DNA from 3 places in the Brenneria uluponensis genome. Region 3 is predicted to be linked to each of the others. Evidence: predicted binding sites of a transcription regulator. Region 3 holds the regulator's gene; each other region holds the start of a gene.

Region 1 (7,800 bases), 2.1 Mb from region 3:
GATCTGTGTTTGTTTACTAAGTGGATGGTTATCAGGCAACACCAACTGCATGGGTTCATCAGTCAGTATCTCGCCATCAAACTCTTCGCCAATGTCACAGGGAAGCCGAACGAAAGCGATATCGGTATTCCGGTTCCTCAGACTCTCAAGAATCTGCTGAATATGCTCTTCTCTCGGTTGCAACTTAACACTGGGAAAGTGTTGGCGGTAGCGGCGCAGTAGCATCAATATCAACGGATGAAAAGTCACAGCGCAGGAAAAACCGACATTAATTGATCCGCTTTCTCCCCGGGCGATACTGCGTACCCGGTCGATGGCTGAGTCGGTCAGTTGCAGAATATGGTTGGCATCCTGATAAAACGCCTCACCCGCTTCGGTCATTTCTACTCCTCGCGTCAGCCGTTTGAATAGCGGTGTCCCGATTTCCCGTTCCAGTTTTTGAATCTGTTGGCTCAACGGCGGCTGAGATATCCCCAGGATTTCTGCTGCCCGGGTGAAATGGTGCGTTGAAGCCACGGCAACAAAATAGCGCAGGTAACGTAGTTCCATATTTTTTCGATCTCCAAATAGCCACATCTCTATATTGGAACTTTGGTGACCATCGCGCCAATATTCAAGTTAATCATTAAATAAATTTAAGTTAACGTGATCGGGAGAAAAGGGATATGAAAGATTTCAACTGGGCTGATCCTTGTGTGGACGAGCTCACCAGTTTTGTGTCCCATCAGCATAGTCTCCACCCGGAGAGCGTTGTTTATCAAACATCATTAATGAGTGGACTTATTAATGGGGTTTATGAAGGAAGTAAAACCATGAAGGAGCTGCTGCAACAGGGTGATTTTGGATTAGGAACATTTAACCATCTGGATGGTGAGCTGGTGGCCTTCAATAGTCATATTTTCCAGCTTCGTTCAGACGGTAGTGCCCGTGCTGCCACGCCTTATCAAAAGACGCCCTTTGCAGTAATGACTTTTTTTAGACCAACAGAAAAAATGCACTTTGATCAGAAAATCAGCCGTGATGATCTTCATCGTCGTATTGACGATTTTATCGACACTGACAATCTGTTTTGTGCTCTGCGGATAGATGGCTGTTTTAGCCATGTTGTAACCCGCACAGTACCTCGCCAGGAACGCCCTTATAAACCGATGTTAGAAGCGATTGCCCAGCAACCCATGTTCAATTTTGAGCGTTGCCGGGGCAGCGTGATCGGTTTCCGTAGTCCTGCCTATGTTCAGGGGATTAATGTCGCTGGTTATCACGAACACTTTATTACCGATGACCGTCAGGGCGGCGGACACATCCTTGATTACCAACTGGAGGAAGGTGTTCTTACCTTCGGAACTATCACCAAATTGGTGCTAGACCTCCCCCAGAACAAGGATTTCCTGCGCGCCAACTTATCCCCGGAAGATCTCGATAGCGCTATTCATTCCGTTGAAAGCTAACCCGCTGGCAAGGTACTGAAAAGTAAGCACAATGAATCGCAGAGGATAACATCATGGAATACACCGGCGGCCAGCAGTTAGTTGCTGATAGAGAACAACCCATTGATAGAACAATGAATGTTGGCCAACAAAAGGGTATTGATCAACCCCGAAAACAGGATCAACCAGCAAACGGAGAGCCGCAACACTGGTCCAGTGGTGCGGAGTTGATAGTCAAACACCTGGAAAAGCAAGGGGTTAAGTATGTGTTTGGTATTCCTGGCGCTAAAATAGATCGTGTTTATGATGCATTGGTTGATTCAACCATCCAGACTATCCCGGTACGTCATGAGGCGAATGGCGCTTTTATGGCGGCGGCAATAGGACGTTTGACCGGGAAAGCTGGGGTGACAGTGGTAACATCAGGTCCTGGCTGCTCCAATCTGGTGACGGGACTGGCGACGGCGACGGCGGAAGGCGATCCGGTGGTGGCGATGGGCGGGGCGGTTAAGCGTGCGGATCGGCTGAAGCTCACCCATCAGAGTCTGGATACGGTTAGCCTGTTCCATCCGGTAACCAAGTTCAGCGCTGAAATCACCGCATCGTCTGCCATTTCTGAAGTGCTCGCCAATGCTTTTCGTGCGGCGGAATTTGGCCGTCCCGGTGCTGCGTTTATCAGTTTGCCGGAAGATATTATTAATGACCCGGCGACCGGTCCGATTTTGGCTTATCCACATTTGCCGACTTTTAATAGCGCACCCGCGGTTAATGTTGAACGGGTAGCTCGCATGATTGAAAAAGCGAAAAATCCGATTTTGTTGCTGGGATTAATGGCGAGTCGGCCTGAGAATGCACAGGCGTTACGCCGTCTGTTGCACCACAGTCAGTTGCCAGTGACCAGTACCTATCAGGCTGCTGGGGTCATTGACCAGCAACATTTCGACCATTTTGCCGGGCGGGTTGGCTTGTTCAATAATCAGGCGGGAGACAAGCTGTTACAGCAGGCAGATCTGATCATTACCGTGGGGTACAGTCCGATTGAATATGCGCCATCACTGTGGAACAGTGGTAACGCAACGCTGATACATATTGATGTTTTACCGGCCGAAATTGATACCGCGTATCGCCCGGATATCGAGCTGGTGGGCGATATCTGTATCACCATCGATATGCTTAATGAATATATTCACTCCCCTCTGCATCTTTCGTCGTCATCAATAGCCATTCTGGAAGAGCGTACCCAACTGCGCCAACAGTTGGCTGCACGCGGCATCGATATGAGCGGCTTTGCTATCCATCCGTTACGGTTGGTACGGGCGATGCAGGATTTGGTCAATAAGGATGTCACGTTGTGTGTGGATATGGGCAGTTTTCATATCTGGCTGGCGCGTTATTTGTATAGCTTCCGGGCGCGCCAGATTCTGATGACTAATGGTCAGCAAACGATGGGGGTGGCGCTGCCTTGGGCAATTGGCGCATCGCTGGTGAATCCGCATCAGAAGGTGGTTTCGGTATCGGGTGATGGTGGCTTTATGCAATCCAGTATGGAACTGGAAACCGCGGTACGTTTGCAGAGCAATATTCTGCATATTATCTGGGTTGATAACGCCTACAACATGGTTGAGATTCAGGAAGAGAAAAAATATCACCGTTCGTCAGGCGTGAAATTTGGCCCGATTGACTTCAAGGCTTATGCCGAAGCCTTTGGCGCCAAAGGATTTGCAGTAGAGTCCGCTGACGAGCTGGTAAGTAAGCTGTGGCAGGCGATGGATGTGCAAGGGCCTGCGGTGATTGCGATTCCGGTGGATTATTCCGATAACCATTACCTGATGGAGAATCTGAATATCAGTCAGCTTATCTGATCCTTCTCATTCAGTACCTACCTGCTACAGTTACTGTGGCTTTTGAGTGCGACATTCCCGGTTGTCGTTATATCAACAAGAATACTTATCGCACGGCGCGTCTTACTCCGTATAAGACGCGCATTTTTCTCAATATCAGAAGATAGACTGATACAACGTTTTTATTTCTTCCACACTGGTGGAGCGTGGGTTGCCACCGGTGCAGACATCATCAAAGGCGGCTTGTGCCAATGCCGGAATATCTTCTTCTTTCACGCCAACCTGGCGCAGACGGGCGGGAATATCCACATCCTGCGACAGTTGCTTCACAGCTTGAATAGCGGCTTCCCTGGCTTTGGATATCGACATGTTCTGTACATTTTTCACTCCCATTGCCACTGCGATAGCGCGGAATTTCTCACCGGTATAGTCGGCGTTCCAGGCCATGATATGCGGCAGTAGAATCGCGTTGGCGACACCATGCGGTGTGTTATAGAACGCCCCCAGCGGGTGGGCCATTCCGTGTACCAACCCCAGACCGACGTTGGAGAAACCCATGCCGGCGATATATTGCCCCAGCGCCATTTCTTCCACCCCCTCAGCCTTGCCAGCCACGGAATCACGCAGTGAACGGCTGATAATTTCGATGGCCTTTATGTGCATCATATCCGTCAATTCCCAGGCGCCTTTGGTGGTAAACCCCTCAATGGCGTGAGTCAACGCGTCAATACCGGTGGCCGCTTTCAGCGAGGCCGGCATGCTGGTCATCATATCGGCGTCAATAATGGCGACGATGGGAATGTCATGCGGATCCACACAGACGAATTTCCGTCGCTTTTCTTCATCAGTGATAACGTAGTTGATGGTAACTTCTGCTGCCGTACCCGATGTGGTAGGGATAGCAAAGATCGGCACACTGGGCCGTTTGGTTGCCGCCACGCCTTCCAGACTGCGGACATCGGCAAATTCCGGGTTATTGATAATAATGCCAATGGCTTTGCAGGTATCCTGTGGTGAACCACCACCAATGGCAATCAGATAATCCGCTTTGCTGGCCTTAAAGTGCGCAACCCCATTCTGCACCACGCTGATGGTAGGGTTGGGAACGACTTCATCATATATTTCATAAGGTAACGATGCATTGTCCAGCAGTGTGGTTACGTTACCCACTACGCCGTATTTGATCAGATCTTTGTCGGTAACCACTAACGCTTTTTTGAAATTCCGCCTTGTTACTTCCTCGACGAGGTGCGCGATCGCGCCACTACCAAAGTACGATGTCTCGTTCAGTATCATTCTATGTGTCATGGTGTATCTCCTTAACGTTTTGATTTTTAAACTTTCAGACTCAAAAATTCGATTCCCCACTGTATGGAGACCGGGTCGGCAGTGTCAGCGGGTTGTGATGGGTCGGTGATACCGACAGAGGTAAGTTGTTGTCTCCACCGACCCGTGCCTATATGTGAAAAAGACGCAATCTATCAATGACTCTAATCCTGTAATGCTTTGGCAAGTCAGGAAGTTTGTTTGGCATTGATGCAAATCAAACCCTATGGGCAGCAAGATAAAGACCTGTGATCCCGGTATACAGAATGGTCCAGTTAACTAGACTGGGATAGGCAGGGAAGGCACCTGGAGGGGCGCCTGATGTCTGTGCTCAACCCGTTTATGTCGATATTTAACCAATTGGTACCACTACAAATAGTATGGTATTTACGCGCAGAGGTTACCTTCCGGCAATTGCCATTATCGGCAGGTGGGTGGCAGTCAGAAGAAGAAAGCGGGAGACGATGGAGCGGCAGTGTCTGCGAGCAGATCAGATGTTTCAGTCTGGTTTTCATGGTACGAATCACGATGCTGCCTTCGCTGATCACAATGAAGTACGCTTGCCTGAAATAATCTAATTTTGCCTGTTTTTCGCATTACTTTAAATAATGCTTTAACAATATATATGATTTATTTAAAATTCTGTGTTTTTAATAAAAATCACTATAAATAATCGATTAATTTATTTTTAATCTGTATTAAATTCTTATTTTTATAATTTTAATGGTGTTATTAACTGACATTGGATGATTGAAATCAATGAAAAAACATCATTATTATATAAATTAACTTATGACTGTGGCGGTGGTGGCGAAACGATTTCGGTGGTAAGTTCAGTGTATAGATAACGTTTGCGTCGTGGTTTTATCTCTTTAAGGCGCAGCTAAGCAGAGGGAAAAGATGGCAAAGCAAACTCCGTTATATGAACAGCATGTGGCCGATGGGGCCAAAATGGTGGATTTTCACGGCTGGATGATGCCGCTGCATTATGGTTCTCAGTTAGAAGAACATCATACGGTGCGCAACAGTGCCGGGATGTTTGATGTGTCGCATATGACCATTGTCGATTTACGCGGTGCACGCACGCGTGAATTTCTGCGCTATCTGCTGGCGAACGATGTTGCCAAACTCACCCAACCGGGTAAAGCGCTGTATAGCGCTATGCTGCTGCCTTCTGGCGGCGTGATTGACGATTTGATCGTTTATTTCCTGACAGAAGACTATTTCCGTCTGGTAGTGAACTCCGCCACCCGTGACAAAGATCTGGCCTGGATCAGCGAGCATGCTACGTCTTTCGGGGTTGATATTCAGGTGCGCGACGATCTGGCGTTGATCGCCATTCAGGGGCCGCAGGCACAGGAAAAAGTACAAGGTTTACTGACGGAAAAACAGCGTCAGCAGGTTGCAGGCATGAAGCCATTTTTTGGCGTGCAGGCAGATGACTGGTTTATTGCCACGACGGGCTATACTGGCGAAGCGGGCTATGAGATCGCTCTGCCACAAGAACAGGTCGTCAGCACCTGGCAGCAGTTGTTGGCAGTGGGTGTTAAACCTTGTGGACTGGGTGCGCGCGACACACTACGTCTGGAAGCCGGTATGAATCTCTATGGTCAGGATATGGATGAAAGTATTTCACCACTGGCCGCTAATATGGGATGGACTATTGCCTGGCAGCCGGAAGATCGTCAGTTCATCGGCCGTGAAGCACTGGAGCTCCAGCGAGCTACCGGCACTGAGCAGTTGGTCGGGTTGGTCATGACGGAAAAAGGCGTGCTGCGCAATGAACTGCCGGTCCACTTTACCGATACCCACGGCGTCATGCAGGAAGGTGTTATCACCAGTGGTTCATTCTCGCCGACGTTGGGCGTCAGTATTGCGCTGGCGCGGGTACCCGCAGGTATTGGTGAAAACGCGATTGTTCAGATTCGTAATCGAGAAGTCTCCGTGCGAGTAACCAAACCGAATTTTGTCCGCGCAGGAAAATCGATTGTTCAGTATTAACCGTTTTGTGATGAATTGAAGGAGAGAGTGGCAATGAGCAATGTCCCGGCAGAGTTAAAATATACCACTTCGCACGAGTGGGTGATGGCGGAAGGTGATGGTATTTATAGTGTCGGTATCACGGAACACGCCCAGGAATTGTTGGGTGATATGGTGTTTCTCGATCTTCCTGAAATAGGAACGACCGTCGCTGTGGGTGAAGATTGTGCTGTTGCGGAATCGGTGAAAGCCGCATCGGATATTTATGCGCCGATCAGCGGTGAGATTGTGGCAATCAACGACGCGTTGGAAAGTACCCCCGAACTGGTTAACAGCGCACCTTATAGTGATGGTTGGCTGTTCCGCATCAAAGCGGCTGATGAGTCTGAACTGAATGAACTGCTTGATGCCAATGAATATCAGCTATTGTTAGAAGAAGACGAATAATCGCAACGCCCCGGACGCCAGACGAACCGGGGCGTTTTATTGTGCCCGTTTGATTTTGTTTGATGCAGGAAATTCCCGTCATGACCCAGACTCTCAGTCAACTTGAACACGACAGCGCTTTTGTTGGTCGTCATATCGGCCCATCTGTCAGCCAGCAGCAACAGATGCTGGCGACTATCGGTGCCGAGTCACTGGATGCACTTACCCGGCAGATTGTCCCTATTGATATTCAGTTACCCAGCCCGCCTGCGGTGGGAGAGGCGGTAACGGAACATCAGGCACTGGCAGAGCTGAAAGCTATCGCTGGCCGCAATCAACGTTACAAAAGCTACATCGGAATGGGCTATCACGCTGTACTGATGCCACCGGTGATTCTGCGTAATGTGCTGGAAAATCCAGGTTGGTATACCGCTTATACGCCGTATCAACCGGAAGTGTCGCAAGGACGACTGGAAGCGTTGCTGAATTTCCAACAGGTGACTCAAGACCTGACTGGCCTGGATCTGGCCTCGGCCTCATTGCTGGATGAAGCGACTGCGGCGGCAGAAGCGATGGCAATGGCTAAGCGCGTCAGCAAACTCAAGCAGGCAAACTGCTTTTTTGTAGCGGATGATGTGCATCCGCAGACGTTGGATGTGGTGCGCACCCGCGCCCGGACATTGGGTTTTGACGTTGTCACCGGCAAGGCGCAGGATGCGCTGGAACATGAAGATGTGTTTGGTGTGCTGTTACAGCAGTGTGGGACGACCGGCGAACTGCATGATTACAGCGCGCTGATG
Region 2 (7,800 bases), 2.0 Mb from region 3:
CAACAGCAGCCAGAATGCCAGACACACCAAGATGTTCAGCAATCATATAAGCAGCAAAAGGGAGCAATAGCAGCAAGACAATCTGGGTTGCCGCGTCATCATCACTCCAGCGGCTGAGCAAGCGTAGCGATTTACTGTAAACCCAGGTCACAACGATACCGGCCAATAATCCTCCCAGCGCCACCAGCAAAAAGGCCAGCGTAATGCCGGAAACACTAAACGCCATGGTTCCCAGGGCTATCGCTACTGCAAACTTCAGCGAAACCAGAGCAGAAGCATCATTCATCAATGCTTCACCCTGCAAAATACTCATCAGCTTTTTCGGTATCCGGTCTTCTCCCACGATACCGGACAGCGCTACCGCATCCGTGGGAGAAAGCACCGCCGCCAGTGCAAAAGCAGCCACCAATGGCATTCCCGGGATCATCCAGTGAATAAGGTATCCCATGCCCACCACGGTAATCAGCACCAGCGCCAGCGCCAGCCCTAAAATTTCCCGCATATGGCGCAGAAATTCTCGCGTTGGTGTTTTCCAGCCATCAGCAAACAACAGCGGGGGGATAAATAACACCATGAATAATTCTGGGTTAAAGTCGACATGTAGACCGAATTGCGACCAGGCCAGCATGGCTCCCAACACAATTTGCATTAATGGAATGGGTATCTGAAACGGCATGATACGAGTAACAACGCCAGACAGCGATACCACCAGCATCAATATCAGAATGGTAAAAAAGATTTCCATACTTTCCCTGATTCATTGCTGTTACATCGAGGATGTCCTCACCGATTCCTCAACGCGACATGTCCTGTAACGATGGCCGATCCAGCAACCATCAACATCCGCAGGCGAGAGAACCACCTTGGCTTGTGCCGGTGAAAAAATAATAACAACATGTGACACAATAGAAAGGAAATGAAGGTAAAAATATCAGCGACAGGGATAAAAAAGGGAATACTGAGTTTAATAATAAAGGCTATATAGCGGCGATAATGAGAGATCGTAAAGACGCTGTAAGTCCCTCCCTGTAAGCTCAAGCCGCGCCATCCCTGACGCGGATGCTTTACTCCTCTCCCTCATTATCACCGTTCTGACGCTATACGTAGATTTGTCAACGCTCTGGGGGGAGCACAGTTCCCCTTCAGTTTACGGCAGCTAAGGATTTACAACGCCCAGCCACCTGCATAGAACACCACCAGCGCAATGGCAATAATTACCGTTCCTATGTTCAGCTTACGCCATTCACCAGCGAACAGACGTCCCAACACCAACGAACCAAAACCCAACATGATGCCGGTGACAATGTTACAGGTCAGTACGATAAATACCGCACACACCAGGCCAGACATGGCATCCACAAAGTCATCGAAATTCAGTTTGGATACATTGCTCAGCATCAGTAAGCCGACATACATTAACGCCGGGGCCGTGGCATAGGACGGAACCAGATAAGAAAGCGGCGACATAAACAGCATAAACAGAAACAGGACACCAACCACCGTAGCAGTCAAGCCGGTTTTACCACCTGCCGCCGTACCCGCTGCAGACTCGATATAAACTGCTGCCGGAGATGTCCCCACAAAGCTGGCAAAAATACTGCTCACGGAGTCTGCGGTCAGTGCGCGACCGCCACTGATGATCTGACCGTCTTTGTCCAGCAAATTAGCCTGCCCCGCGACGGCCCGGATAGTACCGGTAGCATCAAAGACAGCGGTCATCACCAGTGCCAAAACGCTTGGCAGAACAACTGGCTGCAAGGCCCCCATGATATCCAGGCCAAAGATCAATGACTGACCATTCGCACCAGTCAGACTTGGAAGTGCAAACAGCCCCTGATATGTCACATTCGGATCAAAGATCAGGCCGATAATGGAAATGGTGACAATCACGATCAGGATACCGCCCGGTACACGGCGTTTTTCCAGGCCGATGATCGCTGCCAGACCAACCAGCGACATGATAACCGGAAACGCAGTGAAATGGCCCAGCGCGACTGGCAAACCATCAATCGGATTCTTCACCACCAGGCCAATACCGTTAGCCGCGATGATCAACAAGAACAGACCGATACCAATCCCCGTACCATGTGCCACGCCTAATGGTAAGTTACGTAAAATCCAGGAGCGAATACCGGTAGCGGAGATCACAGTAAACAGTACGCCCATCATAAAAATGGCGCCCAATGCGACCGGTACACTAATATGTTGCCCCAGCACCAGACTGAATGCGGTAAACGCCGTCAGAGAAATGGCACAACCGATAGCCATCGGCAAATTTGCCCACAAGCCCATCAGTAATGAACCGAAACCGGCGACCAGACAAGTGGCAACGAAGACGGCTGCTGGTGGGAAACCAGCCTTCCCCAACATACCTGGAACGACGATCACGGAATAGACCATCGCCAGAAATGTCGTTAAACCCGCCAGGATTTCCTGACGGACGCTACTTCCACGCGGTGTGATTTTAAAAAAAGCATCAAGCGCGCCATGCGGACGAGCCGCATCGTCAGCCTGATGAGTCGTATTGGACATGGTGGTATCCCCTGAAATGTCATCATTATTAAAAGCCTATTCCAATAAGGCTACCGGAATAGGCTTTGAGTCAGTTTTCGGCTGAAACCACACCGTTTCATTTGCCCTTGCCAGACACAAACAAAACACAAGGCCTCAGCAACCCACTACGCAAACGATTACCTTGGTCATTGCCAAACAGCTGAATTCTGCCAGGTAATTTGAAGCGAACGATTATCCTGCCTTCATGACGTCGATTTCAACTGCTATTCACCACTATTTCGCCGTCGTTATCGTTAAATTACTCAGAGAAATGATGAAATAACGTAAATGTTATCCATGTCGAACAGGCACATCTTTTTATCGACCTGTGATGAAGTGTAGCGTGAGAAAATCATAATGATGGAAGGAATTGAAACGTGGGTTTAGTGACAACAAACTGTATGTTTGTTTTTTTGTGATTCACATCACAAAAAAGTTGACCGCTATTTTGACGAGGTGTATCTTTAAAACCGTGAACAGCATCACAAAAAAATTAACCAAACTGAGGAAGACGAAAATGAAACTGCTGAACAAAATTATCGCTATGTTTGAAAACATCACCGTAAGCTTCGGTACTTTCAACAACTAATTTTAAGATTACGTGTGGGTGCGACATATGAATATTGTCCGTGAAATCAACAAATTATTAAAAGCGTTGGGCAAGACCTATCGCGGTGTCAACCCATACGCTATCTTTCGTTAATCACTAACGTTCACCTGTTTAAAATGGCTGCCAAAAGGCGGCCATTTTTTTGCCTGACATTCACAATAGAAACCTACCGCTACGCTGCCACTTTATTCAGGCATACAAAGAAACTTCGCCAGCCGGACGCGTTTTAAAACGGCGATGGAGCCAAAGATATTGTTCTGGTGCCCGCAAAATTTCCTGTTCAATCACCCGATTAATGTAACCGGCCGCCAGTTGTTCATCATCGTACGGATAATCCTGCAATTCTGGCTGAATCACCAAGTGATATCCCCGACCATTCTCTTTACGGATTAACACGGTAGTGATCATGGCAGGTCTTGCCAGACGGCTGATGGTAAAGGTTCCACTGGTCGTGGCAGCGCGTTTCACCGCAAAGAATGGCGCAAATACGCTACCTTTCGGACCATAGTCCTGATCCGGCGCGAACCACACGGCCTCGCCCTGTTTTAGAGCCCGAACCATGCCACGCAGATCTTTACGATCAATCATCGCTTTATTAGAGCGAGAGCGTCCCCAGGTCTGCACCAGCTCCATCACCTTATTGTTATGCGGACGATACATCGCCATCATTGGTTGGCATAACCCCATCGCCCGCCCCCCCAATTCCAGAGACATAAAATGGATACCGATGATCATCACGCCTTTCTGATCCCGACCCGCATGCTGTAAATTTTCCAACCCACTGACATCAAACCATGTCCGTACCCGACGATCAGACCAAAACCAGGCCATACCGGTCTCTATCAGTGCCATACCCAATGACGCAAAATTGGCTATCAATATCGAGTCCCGTTGTGCAACAGGCATCTGCGGGAAACAGAGTTCCAGATTACGTCTGGCGATGACTTCTCGGCGTTTAAGAAAAAAACGAGAAAATCTGCCAACACGGCTGCCGAACCACATAAGTAGTGGATAAGGTAACTGAACCAGCAGGAATAACACACCAAGACCAAACCAAACCAGCCAATAGCGTGGATGAAGCAATGCTTTCGTAAATTTTTGTGGAGTGCTCATGAATATCGTCTTGTGTGCAGCCAACACCAAACAACAGTGCTGGCAGAATGAAGTATTTTTCGTTGGTTAAAGGCAACAAACCGAAAATGATTAATGGATAGACGTGTAAAAGACTCAGCGCCAGACAAACGAACGACACCATATTACCCGATGTGGCTGTCTGAATGATTATAAATAAAAGCTATATCACAATAGGGTAATAATTAAATGCTCGTAATATAGACAACATTGCCTCAGTTAAGTTCAGGACCACACACCGAACTTATGCATCGCGTTATGGCACCTCCGTTCACTTTCTCAACCTTGAAATTTATTAGATAGATAACGTAGTCAATAGTGCGTCATCACAAAACCGTCACTCACTTGCAATGTTCTTGCAGCATTTACTGCTCAGGATAATCCACTCTTTTTACAGAAAGAATGAATACACCATGCGTAGTAAATGGTTACCTTGGCTAATTTTGTCGCCTTCTCTGCTATTCCTGTTCTTGTTTACCTATTTCCCGCTACTACGGTCGGTTTTCGATAGTCTTTACGACACCCGCATGACAGAAAACTCGCCACCCTTTGTCGGTTTGGGTAATTACATCCGCTTGATGAACGACCCGGTATTCTGGCGCGCACTGCTGAATAATGCGCTGTACATCCTGATGACGGTGATACCCGGTGTAATACTGGCATTGCTACTGGCCGTCGCATTGAGGGAAAACTCCACGGTTAACCGTTGGTTGCGTACGGCTTTCTTTTTTCCAATGATTATTCCAATGGTCAGCGCCGCCGCCTTGTGGTTATTCATTTTTATGCCAGGCATGGGGTTGCTGGATTACTACCTGGCCAAGCTGTTTGGCCCGATGAATAACAACTATCTCGGCATGAGTCACAGTGCGCTGATTGCACTGAGCGTGATTGGTGTATGGAAATTCGCAGGCTATTACATGCTGTTCTTTCTGGCCGGACTGCAAGGTATTCCCCCCTCTACCCGAGAGGCCGCCATGATGGAAGGCGCTTCGCCGATACAGATTTTCTTTAATGTTACGCTGCCATTACTGCGCCCCACCCTCAGTTTTGTGATTACCACCGCGTTTATCTACTCCATTACCCAGATAGATCATGTGGTAGTGATGACTCATGGCGGGCCGGATAACGCCACTACCGTGCTGCTGTACTACATCCAGAATCTGGCCTGGGACACTCACGACCTCGGTAAAGCCTCTGCCGCAACCTTCCTTACGCTGGTCGCGTTGTTCCTCTTTTCGATGATTAATCTGAAAGTGCTTAATAAAGGGGCCCATTATGAGCGTTGAGATCTCTCCATCCGCTTCCCGTTCAGCCCACACAGTCGCATCTCTTCCTGCGTGGCTGCGAATACGCAGCCTCAACAGTGTGACGCTAAGTACCTTACTGATTTGCTCCGCATTTCTATGGGTAAGCCCATTTATCTGGATGTTGTCGTCCGCTTTCAGCGCCAGCACTTTTAGTATCAATATGGCATCACTACTACCGCGCTTGCCACTGACGCTGGACAACTTCCGCGATGCCTGGCAAAGCGCCGACTGGTTAAGTCTGTATGCCAATACGCTGTTTTTTGCCCTCGGCACCTTTTCCGTTCAGCTACTGACCATCACCACGGCCGGTTATGTGTTTGCCTGCCATGAATTTCGCGGCAAACAGACGCTGTTCACGCTGTTTCTGGTGCAATTGATGATCATGCCGGTAGTAATGATCGTACCCAACATGATGACCCTGAAACAATTTGGTCTGCTCAACACACTAACCGGCGTGATGATGCCCTATTTCACCTCCGCATTTGGCGTATTCCTGATGCGTCAGGCATTCATGAACATTCCCAAAGAGATTGAAGAGGCCGCGCTGATGGAGGGCTGCCGTTGGTGGCAAGTAGTATTTCGTGTGCTGCTACCGATGTCCTGGCCTTCCATTCTGGCGTTCGCCACAGTCAGCATTACCTACCACTGGAATGAGTATTTATGGCCGCTGATGATGCTCAATGACCCAGATAAGCAGGTACTGACTGTCGGGCTGGTCTCCTTCGCCATGGGCGCAGAATCCGGTGGGCAGTGGGGAGTAATCAGTGCGGGGACATTGATGGTATGCCTGCCGCTAATGTTGGCGTTTATTCTTTTTCAAAAGCAGTTTTTAAGAAGTTTTGGTTTTTCAGGGATTAAATGAAGGAGTAAGTCATGCTGTTAGCCCATATATCCGATACCCATTTTCGCAGCCAAGGGCAAAATCTGTACGGGTTTATTGACATCAACGCCAGCAATGCTGATGTCATGTCCCAGTTGAATGCATTAACTGAACGCCCGGATGCAGTAGTGATCAGCGGCGATATCGTTAATTGCGGCCACCCGACAGAATATCAGGTGGCGCGCCAAATACTGGGATACCTGCGCTACCCGTTGTATATCATCCCCGGTAACCATGACGATAAAACACATTTTCTGGAATATCTGCACCCGCTTTGTCCGCAATTGGGTAACGATCCGGAGAATATGCGCTACGCGATAGACGACTATCCAATGCGTCTGCTGTTTATCGACTCCAGCCGGACCGGTACCTCAAAGGGCTGGCTGACGGAAGAGACATTGGCATGGCTGGAAACACAACTCAGTACCAGCGGCGATAAGCCGACAGCCGTGTTTATGCACCATCCACCCATCGCACTGGGTTCGGCACAAATGGACCCCATCGCCTGTGAAAACGGCTATCGACTGCTGGAATTGGTGGAACGTTTTCCCTCACTGGTCCGTATTTTTTGCGGTCACAATCATTGTCTGATCATGACCCAGTATCGCCAGGCAATCATCGCCACCCTGCCTGGAACAGTGCATCAAGTGCCTTATTTCCATGAAGATAAACGCCCTTACTACAACATGTCACCACCAGCCTGTCTGATGCATCGGCTGGTCGACAACCATCTGGTGAGTTACCTCCATTCTCTGGCGCACTATGCAGGCCCATGGCTCTACGATGAAACCATCAGCTACCCGGTGGATGAACAGTGATGTCAATGTTGCGACTGAATAACATCAATAAGTATTTCGACGGCAAACCAGCGTTACAGTCATTATCCCTGGATATTGCCGACGGTGAATTTTTAGTACTGGTTGGCCCTTCGGGCTGTGGTAAAAGCACGCTGCTGCGATTGTTGGCAGGGTTAGAAAATGTCAGTGATGGGGAAATCTGGCTAAACGGCGAGAACATCACCACGCTTTCGCCCCGCGAGCGCAATTTCGCGATGATCTTTCAGAATTACGCGCTGTTCCCACATTTAACAGTAAAAGAGAACATCACTTTTGGCATGCGGATGCGTAAAGAACCCAAGGCTATCTATCAACCGCAAGTAGAAAAAGTCACTCGGTTACTGCAACTGGATACGCTGTTGGATCGTAAGCCAGCCAAACTTTCCGGCGGCCAGCGCCAACGAGTGGCGATGGCTCGTGCCATCGTGCGTAATCCACGCCTGTTCTTAATGGATGAACCGCTCTCCAACCTGGATGCCCGAC
Region 3 (7,800 bases):
ACGTTCCGACCGACTGCGAAAACACCCTCGGCAAAAACCCCGCTCATCAGCCTGACAGATACCACGACAGGGATTGGGTACAGGAAAAAGCTCAAGTTGCTCAGCCACGGGACCTCCTCCTCCTCGAACCTTTTTATTGAAGCGTTGATCGTCCCGGCTGGCAAGCATTGATTAACAATAACAATAAAAATAGTTTCGTCACTATGGAAATACCAGTCAGTTTTTGTCGAAACTGCGTTTTTTTAGTAAAAAAGAGGCAAGCAATGAGAAAAATGCTTCAGGCAAGACAACATTACCTCCCACCAAGAGTCGACAGCCAGGAGGCTTCTGTGACCCATGGCTTGGACTCAAGCTATATGCACCGCTATACTTCTCTCATTGATTTTACCTGCAAATTACCATTAACCACTGAAGCCAATAGAGGAAATTATGCGTTTACTTCACACCATGCTGCGTGTTGGCGATTTATCACGTTCCATTGATTTTTATACCCATATTTTGGGTATGCAGCTACTGCGCACCAGTGAAAACACAGAATACAAATATTCACTGGCGTTTGTCGGTTATACCGAAGAGAGTGAAGGTGCAGTGATAGAGCTGACTTATAACTGGGGAGTAGACAGCTACGATCTCGGCAACGCCTTCGGGCATATTGCACTCGGGGTGGATAATGTTGCAGCTACCTGTGAGCGTATCCGCAAAGCTGGCGGTAATGTCACCCGTGAAGCAGGCCCGGTAAAAGGCGGGACCACGATCATTGCCTTCGTCGAAGATCCTGATGGCTATAAAATTGAGTTAATTGAACGTTCACAGGCCGATCTGGGTCTGGGAAACTGATATTCCCTGCATTGACAGGTGCCAGATCGGTGCCTGTTAGATCTGACGTTACTGCATCCGCCACTAAAATTTGCCATAATGCGCACTGCATTTGCTGAAGACCAATAAGAGATGATGGCTGACAAAAATAACCTTAATGTCCTGAGTGCCCGTTTTCGCGGATTCTATCCGGTCGTAATTGATGTGGAAACCGCAGGATTTAACGCTAAAACGGATGCACTACTGGAAATTGCCGCAGTGACACTCAAAATGGATGACAATGGTTGGTTACTGCCGGATCAGACATTGCATTTTCACGTTGAACCGTTCGAAGGCTCAATTTTGCAGCCAGAAGCACTGGCGTTTAACGGCATAGACCCGACCAATCCTTTACGTGGTGCCGTCAGTGAATATGAAGCGGTACATGAAATCTTCAAAGTCGTGCGTAAAGGGGTTAAAGATCAGGGATGCAATCGGGCGATTGTTGTCGCACACAATGCTACTTTCGATCATGGATTTCTCATGTCCGCTGCAGAGCGTTGTGGACTGAAACGCAATCCTTTTCATCCTTTTGCCACCTTTGATACCGCAGCGCTCAGTGGATTGGTAGTAGGACAGACAGTCCTGGCTAAAGCCTGTATTACTGCCGGTGTCCCATTTGATCCTAGTCAGGCTCACTCTGCCTTGTATGATACCCAACAGACCTCAATGCTATTCTGTGAGTTGGTAAATCGCTGGAAACGAATGGGGGGATGGCCAACAGCCACGCAACCCGAGGCAGAACCTTCACCTGCCCATAGCGAAGATTGAGATTTTCAGGCGGTGGTTACCGCCTGAAAATCATCGCGTATAAAATAACATAGTGTTGATTTATTGTTGCTGACCATCTTTCTGGGACGAGTATTTTTCTGCAGTATCCTTGATAAGTTGCTGTAACTCACCACGCTGATACATTTCAATGATGATATCGCATCCACCGACCAGTTCACCGTCTACCCATAACTGAGGGAAAGTGGGCCAATTGGCGTATTTGGGCAATTCTGTACGAATTTCTGGATTCTGCAAAATATCAACATAAGCAAAACGCTCGCCGCATGCTGACAACGCCTGTACCGCCTGAGCAGAAAAGCCACAGCTTGGCAGTTTTGGAGAACCTTTCATATATAGCAGGATAGGGTTTTCAGCGATCTGGAGCTGAATTTTTTCAATTGTCGTTGTCGTCATTCTATTGCTTCCTCAAGCACGTGATGGCTATACGGTTGATCCGCCGCCATCAGCATCAGTTATAAATATTGCCAATATCACATTGACTCTTTTGTATTGTAACGATAGCGGCAGTCACAAAAAAACGTTATCTTTTGTAGGGTTTTAAACTAGGGCTATTATTAGATAATGATTGGTGAAATCTGATGCAGAAACTGATGATAATCACACCATAATTACACTCGTTAACGATTTTTCACTATTTTGTTGTAATAAAACGGCTATTCTCACTTTTTTATCGTCCCATTTTCAGGAATACTGTGGAAATCGAGCGATTGAGGACGACATTCAGTCATAATAATTATGCGGTTATTTGTTACCTTTTTCTTGTTATTTTTTAGCAACCTGTTTTTTAATTTGGCACAAGCCGCACCACACGCCGTGGCGGTTTCCCTGCATAAGCTCAATGTGGGCGTAACTGACACGGTTGATACAAGAAAAAACAAACCGTCCAAAAACACCAAAAAAGCCACAGTACCGACACACGATAAAAAAGAGAGGGGCAGTAAGGGATACTCGCTAAAAACGACTAAAACAGCACATTCCCACAGCAAAGCCACACGAAACTCAGCCGCTCATCCCAAACATCTGACTAGACCCTCGACCAAACATCGCACAAAAAACCATGAGACTAAAGCAACAGAAATCAAGCATGTGGCATCGAAAAGACATGAGCCCACACATCACAGAACGCAAGATAGAAAAATAGCGGCACGAACCAAAAGCAGAGAAAGCAAGCACAAGAAAGCACTACCCCTTAGTGTTATGCGCAGAAAGCATTACCAACACGTCAAATTGACTGCCATGAATAAGCTGCTAAAACAGATTGGGAAACCCTATCACTGGGGAGGCGCTTCACCTGCTGCCGGATTTGATTGCAGCGGATTGATCTATTACGCCTACAAGGACGTAGTAAAAATACCGATCCCACGCACAGCTAATGAAATGTTCCACCTGCGTGATGCAGCACCGATCAAAAAGAGTGAGCTGGAAAGAGGTGATCTAGTGTTCTTCCACATTAGTAATCGCGGCGCGGCCGACCATGTCGGGGTTTACCTTGGTAATGGACGTTTTATTCAGTCCCCGCGGACAGGTTCCGATATCAAGATCAGCAAATTGAGCGGCAATTATTGGCAAGAACACTATGTCGGCGCACGCCGTGTCGTCACGCCAAAGACTGTTCGCTGATGTAACATTCTCGTTAAGCTCAAGATACCTGGGTATACCGCACCGAGGGATACTCCAACTGACAACGGGACCTTCCGGTCCCGTTGTCTTTCTGTTTTGTCATGCCAAAAATGACTAATTTAGTGGCTTTACACCGTCACTAAAGCTTATCAGTTCAGCACGGCTGTAAAACTGAACGCCATGATAATGGCCAATGCACACACTGTGGTTAACAACGACATTTTTAGAGCCGTATCCATAAATACCTCCTTTGCAGACTCAGTATTGACATCCGTTATTGTAATCAGAATGGGTTTATTACCCCAAGCCAGGCAATAAATACTACCAATAGTAGTGGGTATATGGAAACTTTCTCTTAATTTGATCGAGAAATCCTCTCCGAATATCGCAGACATAATATGAATTAGCACTTCCACTTTTGCATTAAATCGGACAGAATTTGCAGTTTACTGTACACATCCTGCGTTGGTCGAAAGCGTCAACCTTGCCCTTCAGGTCTAAACCGCCGACTCTCTCCTTCTGAAGTTCTGCTTTCGTGGTCAGAAAGAGAACTATTCGCGCAGGCAAACGATTAACCATTTACTTACTGCTGTAATCAGGTGAGTTCAGGAGTCATTTTACATGGCAACGATTAAAGATGTGGCAAAGCGCGCAGGTGTTTCTACCACAACCGTATCACACGTGATCAATAAAACACGTTTCGTCGCCGAAGATACTAAAGCCGCCGTAAGGGCAGCCATCAAAGAATTACATTATTCGCCAAGTGCCGTTGCCCGCAGCTTGAAAGTTAATCATACAAAATCCATTGGACTGCTTGCGACCTCAAGTGAGGCACCCTACTTTGCAGAAATTATCGAATCTGTTGAGAATAGTTGCTACGCAAAAGGATACACACTAATTCTGTGTAACTCCCACAACAATCTGGATAAGCAACGTGCTTATCTTTCTATGCTGGCACAAAAACGAGTAGATGGATTACTGATAATGTGCGCTGAATATCCACCAGCACTGCTTTCCATGCTGGAAGATTACCGTAACATTCCTATGGTCGTGATGGATTGGGGCAAGGGGCACAGTGATTTTACCGATACCATTATTGATAACGCTTTTGAAGGTGGCTATATGGCAGGTCGTTACCTGATTGAGCGTGGTCACCGCGACATCGGCGCCATTCCCGGTCTGCAAGAGCGGAATACGGGTAGCGGGCGTTACTTGGGTTTTCTTAAGGCCCTGAAAGAAGCGCATATCACAATACATGAAGAGTGGATTGTTCAAGGCGATTTTGAACCGGAATCCGGCTATAAAGCCATGCATCAGATACTGGCACAAAAGCATCACCCAACAGCCGTCTTCTGTGGTGGTGACATCATGGCCATGGGGGCAATCTGTGCAGCTGACGAACTCGGCTTACGTGTACCGCAGGATATTTCGGTGATCGGGTATGATAATGTACGGCACTCTCGCTATTTCACACCAGCGCTGACAACGGTGCATCAACCCAAAGAGCGTTTGGGACAGTCCGCATTATCTATGCTACTGGATCGCATTGTCAGCAAACGTGAAGAAGCACAGGTCATTGAAGTCCACCCTACCTTGATTGAACGACGCTCTGTCGCAGATGGTCCGTTCCGTGATTATCGCCGTTAATTCAGACAATTTACTTATTGCTGCCTTATTTCATTAAATTTTTAACCACTGCTTCAGACTATTTATGCTTGTCCACAGGCTGAAGCAGTCATAGACTTGCTATTGCCTTATGTGAACATAACAGGCAAACAAGACATACTGAATAGTTTTACTATCCTTATACTCAGACTGCCGAACGCCTTCGTCGTCTAATTTGGATAGGTGCTTTCCATACCAACGTTTCTCTTATTTATTTCTCTGAAATAGTTCAGAGGGTAAACGATGGATAAGCATCCACCGATTCTTATTACAGGTGAAAATTGTCTATGTTGTTCCTTGCTGTAATTCAAATGGCAAGGTAGGGAGAGATTATGAGTTCGTCTTATATAGAGGAGCTGGGTAGGCATAATACGTCCTGGTTCCAGATTGTGCATGAAATGCTGTCAATGGCTGACATCACTATTAATGGTTCGCGACCTTTTGATATCACTGTCAAGAATACCGATTTTTATAAACGCATTCTGCGTGAAGGCTCTTTAGGTCTTGGTGAGAGTTACATGGACGGCTGGTGGGAGTGTGAACGTCTGGATATGTTTTTCCATCGGGTACTGCGAGCCGGATTGGAAGAAAAAATACCGCAGCGCTGGCGCGATTTGATACGGATTCTACTTGCACGAGTCATCAATCTTCAATCAAAGAGACGATCCTGGATTGTAGGGAAAGAGCATTACGACCTCGGCAATGATCTTTTCTCACTGATGCTTGATCCATACATGCAATATTCCTGTGGTTACTGGAAACAGGCAGACACCCTGGAACAAGCTCAGGAAGACAAACTTCGTATGATTTGCGAAAAGTTACAGCTGCGTCGCGGCATGACACTGCTGGATATTGGCTGTGGTTGGGGCGGACTAGCGGCATTTGCAGCCCGTCACTACGGTGTATCGGTCACAGGTGTCACTATTTCTCGTGAGCAGCAGAAACTGGCTCAGCAGCGATGCCAGGAACTGGATGTCACGATTTTATTACAGGATTATCGCGATCTGAATCTCCAGTTCGACCGCATCGTTTCTGTTGGTATGTTTGAACACGTCGGCCCCAAAAATTACGATACTTATTTCCAACTGGTACGTAAAACCCTGAAGCCCAACGGCCTCTTTCTGCTACATACTATCGGTGCCAACAAAACGAATCTTGAAGTCGACCCCTGGATCAACAAATATATTTTCCCTAATGGTTGCCTACCGTCGGTCCGACATATTGCCCAATCCAGTGAACCTTATCTGGTCATGGAAGACTGGCACAACTTTGGGGCTGACTATGATCGAACGCTGATGACTTGGCATGCACGTTTCCAGCAACATTGGTCCGAACTGTCAGCGAATTACCCTGAAAAATTCCACCGCATGTTCAGTTACTATCTGAACGCCTGTGCTGGCGCCTTTCGCGCACGGGATATTCAACTGTGGCAGGTGCTATTCAGTGTTGACGGCGTTGAAGGTGGGATACGCGTCCCCCACTGACGGATTGACTTGGCCGCCAGCTTTATGCTGACGGCTACACTATTTTATTCTGTTGCTTCTGTGGCCGGATCTTGTTGACGGTGAGATTGATTCAACAATACACGCTCAACCGTATCCACGATCGCCTGTGTCTGTGGGTCAATCTCAATATTCACACGATCACCCAATCGTTTCTGCCCCAGCGTAGTCCGGTTTAACGTTTCAGGGATAAGATGCACGCAGAAACGACTGCGAGTAACTTCACCAATAGTCAAGCTGATACCGTCAATACCAATGAACCCTTTGTGTAGTACATATTTCATCAAGGCATCATCCGACATTCGGAACCAGATCTGGTGATTATTTTCCGAAGTCAGAATTTTAACGATGTCTGCCGTACAGATGATGTGGCCCGACATAACATGCCCACCGACTTCATCACCGAACCTGGCAGCACGCTCTAAATTAACTGAATCACCTACGTTCAAGTTACCGAGATTGGTCAAACGCAGTGTCTCTTTCATCAAATCAAAACTGACTCGCGCCCCTTCAATCGCGCTCACGGTCAAGCAGCAACCGTTATGAGCAACAGATGCGCCTGGCACCAACCCTGATAACATTTCAGGCGGAAATTGAACAATGTGCGTGCGAAAATTGGTTTTTTCATCAATGGACACAACAGGAGCCGTGCCCTGAACAATACCGGTAAACATGCGGAGTGCCTCTTAAATTCGTTTAAAAAATGCAGTGTCAACGGACCATATCCATTGATACCGACTTGATTTCAACATTATCCAGGCAGTTTGCACGATATTAAAAAGAAAACCAAACTTGATTACCGAGTAAAAGCGCTATTGAATCAGCGAATTTTTCAGCATTGCAACATAATCTCAATAGAACAGAGAGAAATGGTAATTCATTGGTTTACTGCTGATAAATCGTTACAATGCCCGCTCTTTTCATGTAAAAAAGGATGATTGTCTTTCTCTCTGGTTGAGATATCTATCGATCCTATTAGGAAGGTGTGTTCGTGCAGAAGTATCTGTCGGAGGCGCGTCAATTATTAACGCTGGCGATTCCTGTCATCATTGCGCAAGTTTCCCAGACCTCAATGGGCGTAGTCGATACGATTATGGCGGGTTCTTATAGCGCAACCGACATGGCCGCAGTAGCGGTAGGAACGTCCATCTGGTTACCAGCCATTTTATTCGGCCATGGCTTACTGATGGCGCTAACGCCTGTCGTTGCGCAAATGAACGGCTCTGGACGGCGAAATCGCATTGCTCATCAAGTACAGCAATCTTTTTTACTGGCGAGTGCCATTTCTGTTGTCACCATGATAGTTCTGTATCAGGGGCAGTACGTAATCCACTTGATGCACAATGGCCCGCCGGAACTGGCCGAG

The links. The regulator PurR, encoded in region 3, represses purine synthesis genes. The targets are predictions, from matches to a motif close to CANGCAAACGTTTGCNTG.
Region 1: gcvT (glycine cleavage system aminomethyltransferase GcvT) is a predicted target of PurR. The motif match lies at 5,435-5,452, and genes of this name have one in related genera.
Region 2: RS889_RS19220 (NCS2 family permease) is a predicted target of PurR. The motif match lies at 2,680-2,697, and genes of this name have one in related genera.

Annotation. Positions count from the first base shown of each region.
Region 1 covers NZ_CP135917.1:4,222,222-4,230,021, reverse strand. The annotation lists gene RS889_RS19560 (LysR family transcriptional regulator) at 1-549, opposite strand, end outside; gene budA (acetolactate decarboxylase) at 666-1,448, shown strand; gene alsS (acetolactate synthase AlsS) at 1,502-3,289, shown strand; gene fucO (lactaldehyde reductase) at 3,425-4,576, opposite strand; gene gcvT (glycine cleavage system aminomethyltransferase GcvT) at 5,495-6,595, shown strand; gene gcvH (glycine cleavage system protein GcvH) at 6,629-7,021, shown strand; gene gcvP (aminomethyl-transferring glycine dehydrogenase) at 7,102-7,800, shown strand, end outside.
Region 2 covers NZ_CP135917.1:4,148,868-4,156,667, forward strand. The annotation lists gene RS889_RS19215 (Na+/H+ antiporter) at 1-745, opposite strand, end outside; gene RS889_RS19220 (NCS2 family permease) at 1,165-2,532, opposite strand; gene lpxP (kdo(2)-lipid IV(A) palmitoleoyltransferase) at 3,353-4,276, opposite strand; gene RS889_RS19230 (carbohydrate ABC transporter permease) at 4,708-5,580, shown strand; gene RS889_RS19235 (carbohydrate ABC transporter permease) at 5,570-6,463, shown strand; gene RS889_RS19240 (phosphodiesterase) at 6,475-7,299, shown strand; gene RS889_RS19245 (ABC transporter ATP-binding protein) at 7,305-7,800, shown strand, end outside.
Region 3 covers NZ_CP135917.1:2,144,888-2,152,687, reverse strand. The annotation lists gene RS889_RS09860 (DUF1289 domain-containing protein) at 1-108, opposite strand, end outside; gene gloA (lactoylglutathione lyase) at 430-837, shown strand; gene rnt (ribonuclease T) at 952-1,626, shown strand; gene RS889_RS09845 (Grx4 family monothiol glutaredoxin) at 1,687-2,040, opposite strand; gene RS889_RS09840 (C40 family peptidase) at 2,383-3,267, shown strand; gene cydH (cytochrome bd-I oxidase subunit CydH) at 3,417-3,506, opposite strand; gene purR (HTH-type transcriptional repressor PurR) at 3,889-4,914, shown strand; gene cfa (cyclopropane fatty acyl phospholipid synthase) at 5,265-6,416, shown strand; gene RS889_RS09820 (riboflavin synthase subunit alpha) at 6,461-7,108, opposite strand; gene RS889_RS09815 (MATE family efflux transporter) at 7,426-7,800, shown strand, end outside.